One region of the Streptosporangium sp. NPDC000239 genome, then DNA from elsewhere that is predicted to be linked to it. Evidence: riboswitches for the same ligand, from Rfam matches in the RefSeq annotation. Region 1 holds a riboswitch; each other region holds the start of a gene.
The links. A riboswitch is a leader RNA that binds a small molecule or an ion and turns the genes downstream of it on or off. The one in region 1 is predicted to bind cobalamin.
Positions count from the first base shown of each region.

Region 2: linked by a shared signal. The riboswitch ahead of cobN (cobaltochelatase subunit CobN) and the one ahead of metE (5-methyltetrahydropteroyltriglutamate--homocysteine S-methyltransferase) in region 1 are both predicted to bind cobalamin.
Region 3: linked by a shared signal. The riboswitch ahead of ABT340_RS17890 (ABC transporter substrate-binding protein) and the one ahead of metE (5-methyltetrahydropteroyltriglutamate--homocysteine S-methyltransferase) in region 1 are both predicted to bind cobalamin.
Region 4: linked by a shared signal. The riboswitch ahead of ABT340_RS16615 (ribonucleoside-diphosphate reductase subunit alpha) and the one ahead of metE (5-methyltetrahydropteroyltriglutamate--homocysteine S-methyltransferase) in region 1 are both predicted to bind cobalamin.

Region 1 is NZ_JBEPEI010000001.1:925,049-928,249, reverse strand. Features, by position in the region: gene metE (5-methyltetrahydropteroyltriglutamate--homocysteine S-methyltransferase) at 1-1,950, opposite strand, end outside; cobalamin riboswitch at 2,080-2,309, opposite strand; gene ABT340_RS04190 (hypothetical protein) at 2,659-3,087, shown strand.
Region 2 is NZ_JBEPEI010000036.1:8,710-11,910, forward strand. Features, by position in the region: gene cobN (cobaltochelatase subunit CobN) at 1-1,763, opposite strand, end outside; cobalamin riboswitch at 1,877-2,075, opposite strand; gene cobG (precorrin-3B synthase) at 2,095-3,201, shown strand, end outside.
Region 3 is NZ_JBEPEI010000006.1:149,335-152,535, reverse strand. Features, by position in the region: gene alaS (alanine--tRNA ligase) at 1-742, opposite strand, end outside; cobalamin riboswitch at 884-1,006, shown strand; gene ABT340_RS17890 (ABC transporter substrate-binding protein) at 1,200-2,186, shown strand; gene ABT340_RS17885 (FecCD family ABC transporter permease) at 2,183-3,201, shown strand, end outside.
Region 4 is NZ_JBEPEI010000005.1:335,636-338,836, forward strand. Features, by position in the region: gene glmS (glutamine--fructose-6-phosphate transaminase (isomerizing)) at 1-233, shown strand, start outside; gene ABT340_RS16610 (Bug family tripartite tricarboxylate transporter substrate binding protein) at 337-1,359, shown strand; cobalamin riboswitch at 1,364-1,563, shown strand; gene ABT340_RS16615 (ribonucleoside-diphosphate reductase subunit alpha) at 1,715-3,201, shown strand, end outside.

The sequences.
Region 1 (3,201 bases):
GTGGATCTGGGTGTCGGCCCGCACCCCGCTCGTGGCCAGGCGGAAGGCCTCCGTCGCCCAGGCCAGGTAGGCGGGCCGGTCGGCCGCGCGCAGCGGCAGTGTCTCCCGCAGCGCGGGCTCGTCCACCTGGATGACGGCGATGCCCGAGGCCTCCAGGTCGGCGACCTCGTCGCGCAGGGCGAGGGCGACCTGGCGGGCGGTCTCGGCCTGCGGCTGGTCGTCGCGGACGAAGGACCAGGCGAGCATGGTGACCGGGCCGGTCAGCATGCCCTTGACCGGTCGCCCCGTCTGGGACTGGGCGTAGGTCGTCCAGCGCAGCGTCATCGGCCTGGGGCGGGAGACGTCCCCGGCCAGGATCGGCGGGCGCACGTAGCGGGTGCCGTACGACTGCACCCAGCCGTGCTGGGTGGCCAGGTAGCCGTTGAGCCGCTCGGCGAAGTACTGGACCATGTCGTTGCGTTCCGGCTCTCCGTGCACCAGGACGTCGATGCCCGCCCGCTCCTGGAAGACCAGGACCGAGCGGATCTCCGAGGCGATCAGCTCGTCGTAGGCGTCCTGGTCGATCCGCCCGGCGCGCAGGTCGGCGCGGGCCGCCCGCAGCCGCCCGGTCTGCGGGAAGGAGCCGATGGTGGTCGTGGGCAGCTCCGGCAGGCCGAGGCGGGCGCGCTGGGCCGCCGCCCGCTCACCGTACGGCTGGGGCCTGCGGGTGTCGGCGGGGGTGACCGCGGCGGCGCGGGCCCTGACCCCGGGGTCGTGGGTGAGCGTGGAGGCCTCGCGTGAGGCCAGGTCGGCCCGGTTGGCGGCCAGCCGTCCGGCGATGGCCCCGGTTCCCTCGCTGAGCCCGGTGGCCAGGGTGACGACCTCGGCGACCTTCTGCCTGGCGAAGGCGAGCCAGCGGCCGACCCGCGGGTCGAGGCCGTGTTCGAGCCCGAGGTCGACGGGGACGTGCAGCAGCGAGCAGGAGGGCGCGACGTCCACCCGGCCGGCCAGGCCGAGCAGGGTGGCCAGGGTCGCCAGCGACCCGCCCAGGTCGTTGATCCACACGTTGCGGCCGTCCACGACACCGGCGATCAGGCGCTTGCCGGGCAGACCGCCCGCGCGGGCCAGGTCCTCCAGGTTGGCCGCGGCCGGGCCGGTGAAGTCCAGTCCCAGGCCCTCGATCGGCGCCCTGGCCAGGACCGGCAGCGCGTCTGCGAGCCGGTCGAAGTAACCGGCGACGAGGATCTTCGGCCGGTCGGTCAGGGTGCCGAGCTCACGGTAGGCGTGGGCGGCGGCGTCGAGCACCGCCCGGTCGCGGTCCTGCGCCAGCGCGGGCTCGTCGAGCTGCACCCACTCGGCACCGGCCGCGCGCAGGGCGGCGAGCACCTCGGCGTAGACGGGCAGCAGCCGGTCGAGCAGGCCGATGGGTTCGAAGGCCGGGTCCGCGCCGGGGGCGGGCTTGGCCAGCAGCAGGTAGGTGACGGGGCCGACGAGCACGGGGCGCGCGGTGTGCCCGAGCGCGACGGCCTCGCGCAGTTCGCCGACCTGTTTTGCCGGGTCCGCGGCGAAGACGGTGTCAGGTCCCAGCTCCGGCACCAGGTAGTGGTAGTTGGTGTCGAACCACTTGGTCATCTCCAGCGGGGCGACCTCCTGGGTGCCCCGGGCCATGGCGAAGTATCCCGCCAGGGGGCCTTCCGTCTCCACGACGGCTCGGTGACGCGGGGGGACGGCGCCGACCATGACGGTGGTGTCGAGGACGTGGTCGTACAGCGAGAAGTCGCCGGTCGGCACCTCCCGCACCCCCGCCTCCGTCAGGTGCCGCCAGTTGCCTGCGCGCAGCCCGGCCGCGACGTCCAGCAGGTCACGCTCGGTCACCTGGCCCGCCCAGTGGCCCTCGATCGCCTTCTTCAGCTCACGGTCCGGCCCCTGACGGGGGTAGCCGTACACGGTGGGGGAGGAAGTCTCGGTCACGGAACTCTCCTTCGCGAGTCACGAAAGGACTCCGGTGCCCCGAGGGGAGAGACGAAGGAGAGGCGGGCGCACCAGGCCCGTCCCATGCCGCCGACCCACCCGCGAGGTCACCGAGGTCACCGCGTGCGTGGTCGCACGCGGGCAGTGGCAGGTCTTCGGACTCGCGGGCACGTCCGGGCCGTTGTCTCGCCCTGACACCTAGTGGCCGTCGCTTCCCGGACCCGATCTGCCGGATCCAGTGCGTTTGACGGCGGTCGTTCCCACTCACCGCTGCGGGGCAGTCCCGGAGTCACACCGGGTTCCCTCTTACGACGCGTCTGCCTGGCGGGCAGGGCGAACCGACTGCGTCCCCAACCCTACGCGCATCCGATGGCGGAGCGACAACCATATTCGGGCCCGCCGGCGGGTTCGCGGGATCGTTCTCCCATCGCCCCGGGCCGCCTGAAACCGTACGGGGGAATTCGCGGGTCGCGGGAAAATCTCCGTCCCCCGCTTTGGCAACTCAACAACCGTGACCTAAGACCCCATTTCCTACAATTTCCGAAAGAAAAGGGCAGGCTATATTAGACCCGGCAAACCCCCCAGCCATCGGAGTTAACCATGTATCGGACTAAAGGGTCACATCTCCATCAAGGGCGTATACCAAGCGCCCTAACCGATGTCAAGTCGCGAGTCGCCGCCATTCTCCACCGGCGTTTCCCGGTCATCATGCGAGGGACGCTCGGCCTGGTGTTCCTGTGGTTCGGCGTGCTGAAGGTGGCGAACGTCAGCCCGGTCGGCGCCCTGGTCGCCGACACCCTGTCCTTCGTGCCGCTGCCCGCGTCGTTCGTGGTGCCCGCCCTGGGCGTGTTCGAGGTCGCGGTGGCCCTGGCGCTGTTCACTGGCCGGTGGCTGCGCCCGTTCCTGCCCGTGCTCCTGCTCCACCTCCTCGGCACGTTCCTGGTCCTGGTGCTCCACCCGGGTGTCGCGTTCAAGGACGGAAACCCGCTCATGCTCACAATGGAGGGCGAGTTCGTCGTCAAGAACGTCGTCCTGATCGCCGGGACATTGGTCGTCGCCGCGACCCTCCCCCGGCGCGAGGGGCACGAGGAACAGCGGGAGGAGTCCCGCCTGCCGGTTTCCACCACCTCGCGTTAGAGAACTCACGACGGGCCCGTCGCGGGCCCGTGGAGAACGAATGCCGGGAAACGGGAAACGGGATCGCCCCGTTTCCCGTTTTCCCAAGGGCACGACGCCCCGCCCAGGACCTGT
Region 2 (3,201 bases), on a different contig from region 1:
AGCCTGGCCATGTCGCCGTAGGTGTCGGCGCGGGCCATCGGCGGGACGAGGTGGTCGACCAGCGTGGCGTGGGCGCGGCGCTTGGCCTGGGTGCCCTCGCCGGGGTCGTTGACCAGGAACGGGTAGATCAGCGGCAGGTCCCCGAGGGCGGCGTCGGGGCCGCAGGAGGCCGACAGGCCCGCCGACTTGCCGGGCAGCCACTCCAGGTTGCCGTGCTTGCCGACGTGCACCACGGCGTGCGCGCCGAAGCCGTCGGACAGCCAGCGGTAGGCGGCCAGGTAGTGGTGGCTGGGCGGCAGGTCGGGGTCGTGGTAGATGGCGATGGGGTTCTCGCCGAACCCCCGGGGCGGCTGCACCATGACGACGACGTTGCCCGCGCGCAGCGCGGCCAGCACGATCTCACCGTCCGGGTCGGCGGAGGTGTCGACGAACAGTTCACCGGGCGGGGGTCCCCAGTGCTCCTCGACCGAGGCCCGCAGGTCCTCGGGCAGCGTGGCGAACCACGCGGCGTAGCGGGAGGCCTTGATCCGCACCGGGTTGCCCGCGAGCCGTTCCTCGGTGAGCCAGTCGGGGTCCTGGCCTCCGGCGGCGATGAGGGCGTGGATCAGCGCGTCGCCGTCCTGCCCGGTGACGCCGGGCAGTTCGTCCTCGGCGCCGATGTCGTAGCCGTGCTCGCGCATCGCGGCAAGCAGCCGCACCAGGCTCGCCGGGGTGTCGAGGCCGACGGCGTTGCCGATCCTGGAGTGCTTGGTCGGGTAGGCCGACAGCATCAGCACGATCCGCCGCTCTGCGGGCGGGACGTGCCGCAGGACGGCGTGCCGTACGGCGATGCCCGCCACGCGGGAGGCCCGCTCGGGGTCGGCGACGTAGACGGTCAGGCCGTCCCCGTCGATCTCCTTGAAGGAGAACGGCACCGTGATGATCCGCCCGTCGAACTCGGGGATCGCCACCTGGGTCGCCGCGTCGAGCGGGGAGAGGCCGTCGTCGTTGGCCTCCCAGGCGGCCCTGCCGCCGGTCAGGCACAGGCCCTGCAGGATCGGCACGTCGAGTTCGGCGAGCGCGCCGACGTCCCAGGCCTCGTCGTCGCCGCCCGCGGACGCGGTGGCCGGGCGGGTGCCGCCCGCGGCCAGCACGGTCACCACCAGGGCGTCGACCGTGCCCAGGGTGTCGAGCAGGCCCTGCTCGGCGCTGCGCAGGGAGGCGCAGTAGACGGGCAGCGCGCGGGCGCCCGCGTCCTCGATCGCGGCGCAGAGCGTCTCGACGAAGGCGGTGTTGCCCGCGACGTGGTGGGCGCGGTAGTAGAGCACGCCGACGACCGGGCCCTCCTCGCGGCGCGCCCGGCGTTCGAGCGCGCCCCAGGCGGGCGTCGGGGCGGGCGGGGCGAAGCCGTGGCCGGTCAGCAGCAGCGTGTCCGACAGGAAGCGGCCCAGTTCGGCGAGGTTGGCGGCCCCGCCGTGGGCGAGGTAGGCGTGCGCCTCGGCGCACACCCCGCCGGGCACGGTCGACAGTTCCATCAGCTCGGCGTCCGGCGCCTGCTCGCCGCCGAGCACGACGACGGGCAGCGGCCCGGCGAGCAGGGCGTCCAGGCCCTCCTCCCAGGCGCGGCGCCCGCCGAGCAGCCGTACGACGACCAGGTCGGCGCCCTCGACGAGGGGAGGCAGGTCCCCCGCGGTGAGCCTGGCGGGATTGCCGAGCCGGTAGTCCGCGCCGCTGGCGCGGGCGCTGAGCAGGTCGGTGTCGGAGGTGGAGAGCAGGAGGATCATTCGCCACGCTCCCCGGCGGGGAGCGGCGCGGCCGTGAACGGCGGTGCGGGCTTGCGGCTGGGGAACGGCGAACAGCGCACAGGGCTTTCCTCCCTCGGGGTCCTCGCCCCGGGTCGTCGTCGGCTACGACGGCTGGAGTCTCCTGGCTCCCGGATCGATGCTCCCCCCGGCCTTCCCGCCCGTTGCCGGACCGTGGCTGGATGGGGTTCGCTCCCCGGTTACAGTGGCGGGACCGCGCCGGATTCACACCGGCTTCCTCCCTTTTGCCGTCGCCAACGATGAGACTACGGCAGCGAGGTCCCCGCAAGAAACTGGAGTTACCATCCTCAGCGTGTCAAAAGGTCACTTCTCCGGACGATCTCATCCCGACGCGTGCCCGGGGGCGCTCCAGGTGCATTCCGCGGCCGACGGCGGCCTGGCGCGCGTCAGAGTGCCCGGAGGGCGCCTGACGGCCCCGCAGCTGCGCGAGCTGGCCTCGGCCGCCGAGACCTGCGGCAACGGCGTCATCGAGCTGACCTCCCGGGCGAACGTCCAGGTGCGCGGACTGGGCGCCGGGGACGCCTTCGCGGCCCGCATGGCACAGGCGGGGCTGCTGCCCTCGGCCACCCACGAACGGGTCCGCAACGTCCTGGCCTCACCGCTGAGCGGCCTCGACGGCCGGGGGATTCTCGACGTGGGACCGCTGACCCGTGAGCTCGACCTGCGCCTGTGCGGCACGCCCGCGCTCGCCGGCCTGCCGGGGCGGTTCCTGTTCGCGCTCGACGACGGCCGGGGCGACGTGGCCTGGCTCGGGGCGGACGCCGCGATCCTGCCGACCGGCCCCGGCGAGGTGGCGTTGCTGCTGGCCGAGGCCGACAGCGGCCTGCGGATGCCACCGGGATCGGCGGTCGCCGCGCTGCTGACCGCCGCCGAGGCGTTCCTGACCGAGCCCGGGGTGCGGGAGGGCCGTGTGTGGCGGATCGGCGAACTGCCCGGCTGCGCGGAGCGCGTCGCCGCCCGGGTCGCGGCCACCCTGGAGACGACCTCCGCCCCCGTACGGCGGGACCCCGTCCCGGCGCCCTCCCACGGGCCCGTCGGGACCGTCGAACAGCCCTCAGGCCTGAACACGCTCGGCGTCACGGCGCCGCTGGGGCGGCTGACCTCCGCCCAGGCCGCCCTGCTGGCCGGCCTGGCCGTCGAGGAGGTACGGCTGACGCCGTGGCGCGGCGTCGTCCTGCCCGGCCTGTCCCCGGCCGCTCTCTCCGAGGTCGCCGGGCGGCTCGTCGCCGCCGGGCTGGTCCTCGACCCGGCCTCGCCGTGGACGGGTGTGACGGCCTGCGCGGGACGGCCCGGCTGCGCGAAGTCACTGGCCGACGTGCGGGCCGACGCCGCCCGCTGGATCGCGGCCGAGAGCGACCCGCCCTCGGCCGTCCCCGCCCGCCCCGGTACGCTCCCGGTG
Region 3 (3,201 bases), on a different contig from region 1:
AGAGGTTGTCGACGCCCTGGAGCAGCGCCGCCATGCGTTCCAGGCCCATGCCGGTGTCGATGTTGCGGGAGGGCAGCTCGCCGAGGATCGGGTAGTCCTCCTTGCCGACGCCCTCGCCCCGCTCGTACTGCATGAAGACCAGGTTCCAGAATTCGAGGTAACGGTCCTCGTCGACCTCGGGCCCGCCCTCTCGCCCGTAGGCCGGGCCACGGTCGTAGTAGAGCTCGGAGCAGGGCCCGCACGGCCCGGGGACGCCCATGGACCAGAAGTTGTCGGCCTTGCCGCGCCGTACGATGCGGGCCTCCGGCAGGCCGATCACGTCCCGCCACAGGGCGTGGGCCTCGTCGTCGTCCAGGTAGACGGTGGCCCAGATCCGGTCGGGGTCGAGGCCGTAGCCTCCCTCGGCCCGCGGTTTGACCGTCAGGTCCCAGGCGAGCCTGATCGCCTCCTCCTTGAAGTAGTCGCCGAAGGAGAAGTTGCCGCTCATCTGGAAGAACGTGCCGTGCCTGGTGGTCTTGCCGACCTCGTCGATGTCGAGGGTGCGGATGCACTTCTGCACGCTGGCCGCCCGGGGGGACGGCGGTGTCCGCTGCCCGAGGAGGTAGGGCTTGAACGGCACCATGCCCGCGTTGACGAACAGCAGTGTCGGGTCGTCGGCGGGCAGCGGCGCGCTGGCGGCCACGGTGTGCCCCGCCGCCGCGAAGTGCTCAAGGAACCGCCGTTTGACCTCCGCCGTCCGCACTTGCCCTCCCGAATACCGCCAGACTTTGCAATTGCAAATTTGTTGCAACAAGGCATCGTACAGCCGCCGCCGGAACCGGAGGCCATCTTCAGCGCATCAACGGCTTCGTGCAATGATGACCGGCGAAGGCGAGCGCGGACGAGGAAGCCGGTGCGAATCCGGCGCGGTCCCGCCACTGTGATCGGCGAGCGGACCCCCACGAGGTCACCGCCCCCTGCGGGGTGGGAAGACGGGGGCGAGCATCGACCCGAGAGCCAGGAGACTCACGCGGTCGCCTCCTCGACGAACTGGGGCGGATCTCCCCGGAGAGGAGCGGGTCGGCCGATGGATGACCTCGCGTGGCGACGACCGCACGAGCCCTCCGCGCCGACGTGTGCCCGGAGACGACCTCCTGGCCGGTTCCGTGACCTTCCGGCAGGGCCGTCCCATGGTGCAGATCCCGTGAGAGGAACCGTCCGTGACGGTCAGACGTCCCCTGTCCCTGTTGTTCGCCCTGTCCTGCGCCGTGCTCCTGGCCGGTTGCGGCACCTCCTCCGGAGCCCCGGCTGAAGCCCCTGCCGGGGCCGTCGCGGGCTTCCCGGTCACCCTCGACGACTGCGGCGTCAGGACGACCTACGACCGCCCGCCGCGGCGGGCGGTCTCGCTCAACCAGCACGCGACCGAGGTGATGCTGGCGCTGGGACTGCAGGGGTCGATGGCCGGCACCGGATATCTCGACGACAAGGTCCTGCCCGAGTACCAGGCCGCCTACGACGGGGTGAAGGTGCTCTCCAGGCAGTACCCCTCCTACGAGGCGCTGCTGGCCGAGGAGCCCGACTTCGTCTACGGCGGTTTCTCCAGCGCCTTCGACGAGAAGGAGGGCCGCGGCCGCGACGCGCTGGGCAAGGCCGGGATCGACACCTACCTCAACGTCGAGCAGTGCCCATCAGGCCCGGTGGACATGGACCTGATGGACCGGGAGATCCGCAACGTCGCCACGATCTTCGGCGTGCGCGAACGGGCCGAGGCGCTCATCACCCGGCTGCACGAGCCCCTGGCGCGGGTGAGGGAGAGGCTCGCCGACGTCGAGCCGGTCAGGTTGTTCGTCTACGACAGCGGCGACAAGACCGCCTTCACCGCCGGGGGCAAGGGCGTCGGCGACGAGATCATCACGCTGGCGGGCGCGCGGAACGTCTTCACCGACGTGGACAAGACGTGGGCCGACGTGTCGTTCGAGCAGGTCGCCGAGCGCGCGCCCGACTGGATCGTCGTCTACGACTACGGCGAGGAGAAGGTCGAGGACAAGAAGAGGTTCCTGCTGTCGAACCCGGCGCTCGCCGATGTTCCGGCGATCAGGCACAGGCGGTTCGCGGTGCTGCCGCTGTCGTCGGTCGTGCTCGGGGTCCGGGCGCCGTCGGCGGTCGAGTCGCTGGCCCGGCAGATCCACCCCGACCGGTTCGAGTGAGCGGCCTGACCGGGCTCTCCCGGACGACGCCCGTCACCCGGCGCCCCGGCCTGCCGTACCCGCTGACGCTCGCGCTGTGCGCGCTGCTGCTCGGCGGGGCGGTCACGGCGGGGGTCGCGGCCGGTTCGATCAGCCTGCCCGCCGAACAGGTGTGGGGCATCCTGCTGCACCGCCTCCACCCCGCGCTGGCCGAACCGGTCTGGTCCCCGGTCAGGGAGACCGTCGTCATGGACGTACGGCTGCCGCGGGTGATCCTGGGCGGGGTCATCGGCGCCGGTCTTTCGGTCTGCGGGATGGCGTTGCAGGCGCTGGTGCGCAACCCGCTGGCCGATCCGATGCTGCTTGGCGTCTCCTCCGGCGCCAGTGTGGGCGCGGTGAGCGTGACGGTGTTCGGCCTGACCTTCCTCGGACCGTTCTCACTGCCGGTCGCCGCGTTCGCGGGGGCGCTGGCGGCGCTGGTCACGGTCTATTTCCTGGCCCGGTCCGGCGGGCGGATGACCACGGTACGGCTGGTGCTGGCCGGGGTGGCGACGGCCGAGGTGCTCTCGGCGGCGGCCAGCTTCCTGGTGGTGACCTCCGACGACCCGCACCGGGCCCAGTCGGCCGTCCGCTGGATGCTCGGCGGCGTCGCCGGGACGACGTGGACGACGGTGTGGGTGCCCGCGGCGGCCGTGACGGCGGGCACCGTCGTCCTGCTGGGCGTCTCACGCCCGCTGAACCTGCTGCTGGCCGGGGAGGAGGCAGCCGCCTCCCTGGGGCTGGACGTGCACCGCTTCAGGGCGGCGCTGTTCGTGCTGGTGGCCATGGTGATCGGCACCGTCGTCGCGGTCAGCGGGGCCATCGGGTTCGTCGGGCTGATCATGCCCCATGTGGTACGGCTGCTCGTCGGGGCCGACCACCGGCGGGCGCTTCCGGCCACGGCGCTGCTCGGGGCGGCGTTCCTCATCACGGCCGACCTGGTCGCCAGGACGCTGATCACCCCCGAGGAGATCCCGGTGGGGATCATCACGGCGCT
Region 4 (3,201 bases), on a different contig from region 1:
TCACCACGCTGGGGGAGATCCGCGCGCGCGGCGGGCGGGTGCTCATGGTCGGGCACCGCGAGGCCGATCCCCGGCTGGCCGACGACTGCCTGGTGGTGCCCAGGAACGAGATCGAGCTCGACCCGATCCTGCTGTCGATCCCGCTGCAGCTGTTCGCCTACCACGCGGCCGTCGCGCTCGGCCGCGACGTGGACAAGCCGCGCAACCTCGCCAAGAGCGTCACCGTGGAGTGAGCGCGGACCATCATCCCTGATGCCCCAATTGCGGTGCAGAGAGTGACATATCTGCAACGTAGGGTATCGAGAGATCTGGGGGATCTCGGCGGAAGGGACGCTTATGCACCGTAGGCGATTCCTCGCGCTCGCGCTGGGGGTCATGGTCGCCGGGGGCTGCGGTGACATGGGAGGCCCCGGTGCGGGGTGGGCGCGCAGGCTGACCATCGTCGCGCCGGTCGTCCGCGGGCGGCGCTGGGACCAGGCCGCCCACGCGCTGGCCGCGATCCTGACCGGCGAGAGGATGGCCGGTGCGGTCGAGGTGAGCGGCGCGGGCGCCCAGGGGATGGCCGCCCTGACCGCGTTCGCCGCCGCCGTCGGGGGCCCCTTCGCGCGCGAGGGCCGGGTGTTCCTGGCGGGCGTGCCGATGCTGGCGGGCGGCGAGACCGCCGACGCGGACTCCGTGCTGGCGGCCTCGACCCCGCTGGCCAGGCTGGCCGGAGACTGGTCCGTCCTGGCCGTCTCCCCGAACTCCCTGCTGCGGACCTTCGAGGACTTCGTCGCGGCGCTGCGCCGCGACCCGGCGCGGCTGGTGGTCGGGGGAGGGGCCGAGGGCGGCTCCGACCACGTGCTCTACGGCATGATCGGCAAGTGCCTCGGCGTCGACGTCAGGCTGATGGAGTACGCGGGTTACCCGACCGAGTCGGAGGCCGTCGAGGCGCTGCACGAGGGGCGGGTGGCCGCGCTCCTCGGCTCGGCCGGCTCCCTCCTGCCGAAGATCGCCACGGGCCGGCTGATGCCGCTCGCGGTCTCCTCGGGGGAGCGGATCGACGGCATCGACGCGCCGACGCTGATGGAGCGGGAGGTGCGCCTGGAGTACGCCGACTGGTGCGGGGTGCTCGGTCCCCGGGCCATGAGCCCCGGCGACCGGGACGGGGCGGTCGCCCTGTGCGACCGGATCGACGCCTCGCCCCGATGGCAGGCCGTGTGCGCGGCCAACGGCTGGCACCGGGCGTACCTGAGCGGTGACGACTTCCGCCGGTGGCTGGTCACGGAGACCCGCCGTACCCGCGCGGTGCTCAACGAGCTCGGGTTGCTGAGCATCCCCGACACAAACTGTTGGGGTGGTTGCGTCAGGCGGCACTAGATGTAGGATCCTGGTCGTCGCTGGTTCGCCCACGAGGGCGAGGCAACAGGGAACCCGGTGAGAGACCGGGACTGCCCCGCAGCGGTGAACGGGAACGAAAGCCGTCAACTGAGCACTGGGTGAACCACGCCCGGGAAGCGACGGCCGGTAGGAGCGCGCGTCACGCCCGTGAGTCCGAAGACCTGCCCGCGGTGTGTGGAGGGGGGACCGACCAGGTCCCCGCTCGGCACGAGAGTTGTCCAGGGCTTCGAGGGAGAGCCGCGGGACGAGGCGGTCCGGCGTGCCCGGGAGCCGCCCGTTGACGCGCGCCCTGCTCCGTGAGCCGTACGGGGATTACCTGCACGAGGGGTGGCACGTGACACAGACCTTGGCCGAGAAGGCGGAGAAGACCGGGCACTCGCCGGACGATCGCAGGCGGGCGATCGAGGAGGCCGCGGCCCGGGTGATCACCGACCCGGAGAACTCCAGGGCCGCCGCCAGGCTGCTGACCGGCCTGATCGCCGAGGAGGCCGCCGAGCACGGCGTCACGACCTTCTCCGAGTCGATCGCCGCGACCCACGGCGCGGGGCTCCTGCAGGACGGGCTGGCCGCCTTCGTCGCCGCCAACGCCGCCGCCCTCGACGCGCTGGTCGACCCGGCCGCCGACGACAGGTTCGAGTACTTCGGGCTGCGCACCGTCTACGACCGCTACCTGCTGCGCCACCCGAGCACCCGCAAGGTCCTCGAACGCCCCCAGCACTTCCTGCTGCGCGTGGCCTGCGGTCTGTCGGAGACGGTCGAGGAGGCCGCCGAACTGTACGGGCTCATGGCCACCCTGTCCTACCTGCCCAGTTCGCCCACCCTGTTCAACTCCGGTTCCCGCAGGCCCCAGCTGTCCTCCTGCTTCCTGCTCGACTCCCCGAGGGACGAGCTAGAGGCCATCTACCAGCGCTACGGCCAGGTCGCCCGCCTGTCGAAGTACGCCGGGGGCATCGGCATCGCCTGGACCCGGGTCCGCTCGCGCGGCTCGCTGATCCGCGGCACCAACGGCCACTCGAACGGCATCGTGCCGTGGCTGCGCACCCTCGACTCCAGCGTCGCCGCCGTCAACCAGGGCGGCCGTCGCAAGGGCGCGGCCTGCGTCTACCTGGAGCCCTGGCACGCCGACATCGAGGAGTTCCTCGAACTGCGCGACAACACCGGCGAGGAGGCGCGCCGTACGCACAACCTGAACCTCGCCAACTGGATCCCCGACGAGTTCATGCGGCGGGTCGAGGCCGACGAGATGTGGTCGCTGTTCGACCCCAAGGAGGTCCCGCACCTCACCGACCTGTACGGCGAGGCGTTCGAGGAGGCCTACCGCAGGGCGGAGGCCGAGGGCGGGTTCGTCAGGCAGGTTCCGGCCCGCGCCCTGTACGGCCGCATGATGCGCACGCTCGCCCAGACCGGCAACGGCTGGATGACCTTCAAGGACGCCTCGAACCGGACCTCGAACCAGACGGCCCGTCCGGGCAACGTCATCCACCTGTCGAACCTGTGCACCGAGATCCTGGAGGTCACCAGCGACGCGGAGACCGCCGTCTGCAACCTCGGCTCGATCAACCTGGCGGCCCACCTCACCGCGGACGGTGTGGACTGGGAGCGGCTGCGCCGTACGGCTCGCACCGCGGTCAGGTTCCTGGACAGGACCATCGACCTGGGCTTCTACCCGACGCCCGAGGCCCGCGCGGCCAACGAGCGCTGGCGGCCCGTCGGGCTGGGCGTGATGGGGCTGGCCGACGTCTTCTTCGCGCTGCGGCTGCCGTTCGACTCGCCGCGGGCGCTTGAGCTGTCGACCCGGATCGCCGAGGAGATCGCGCTGGC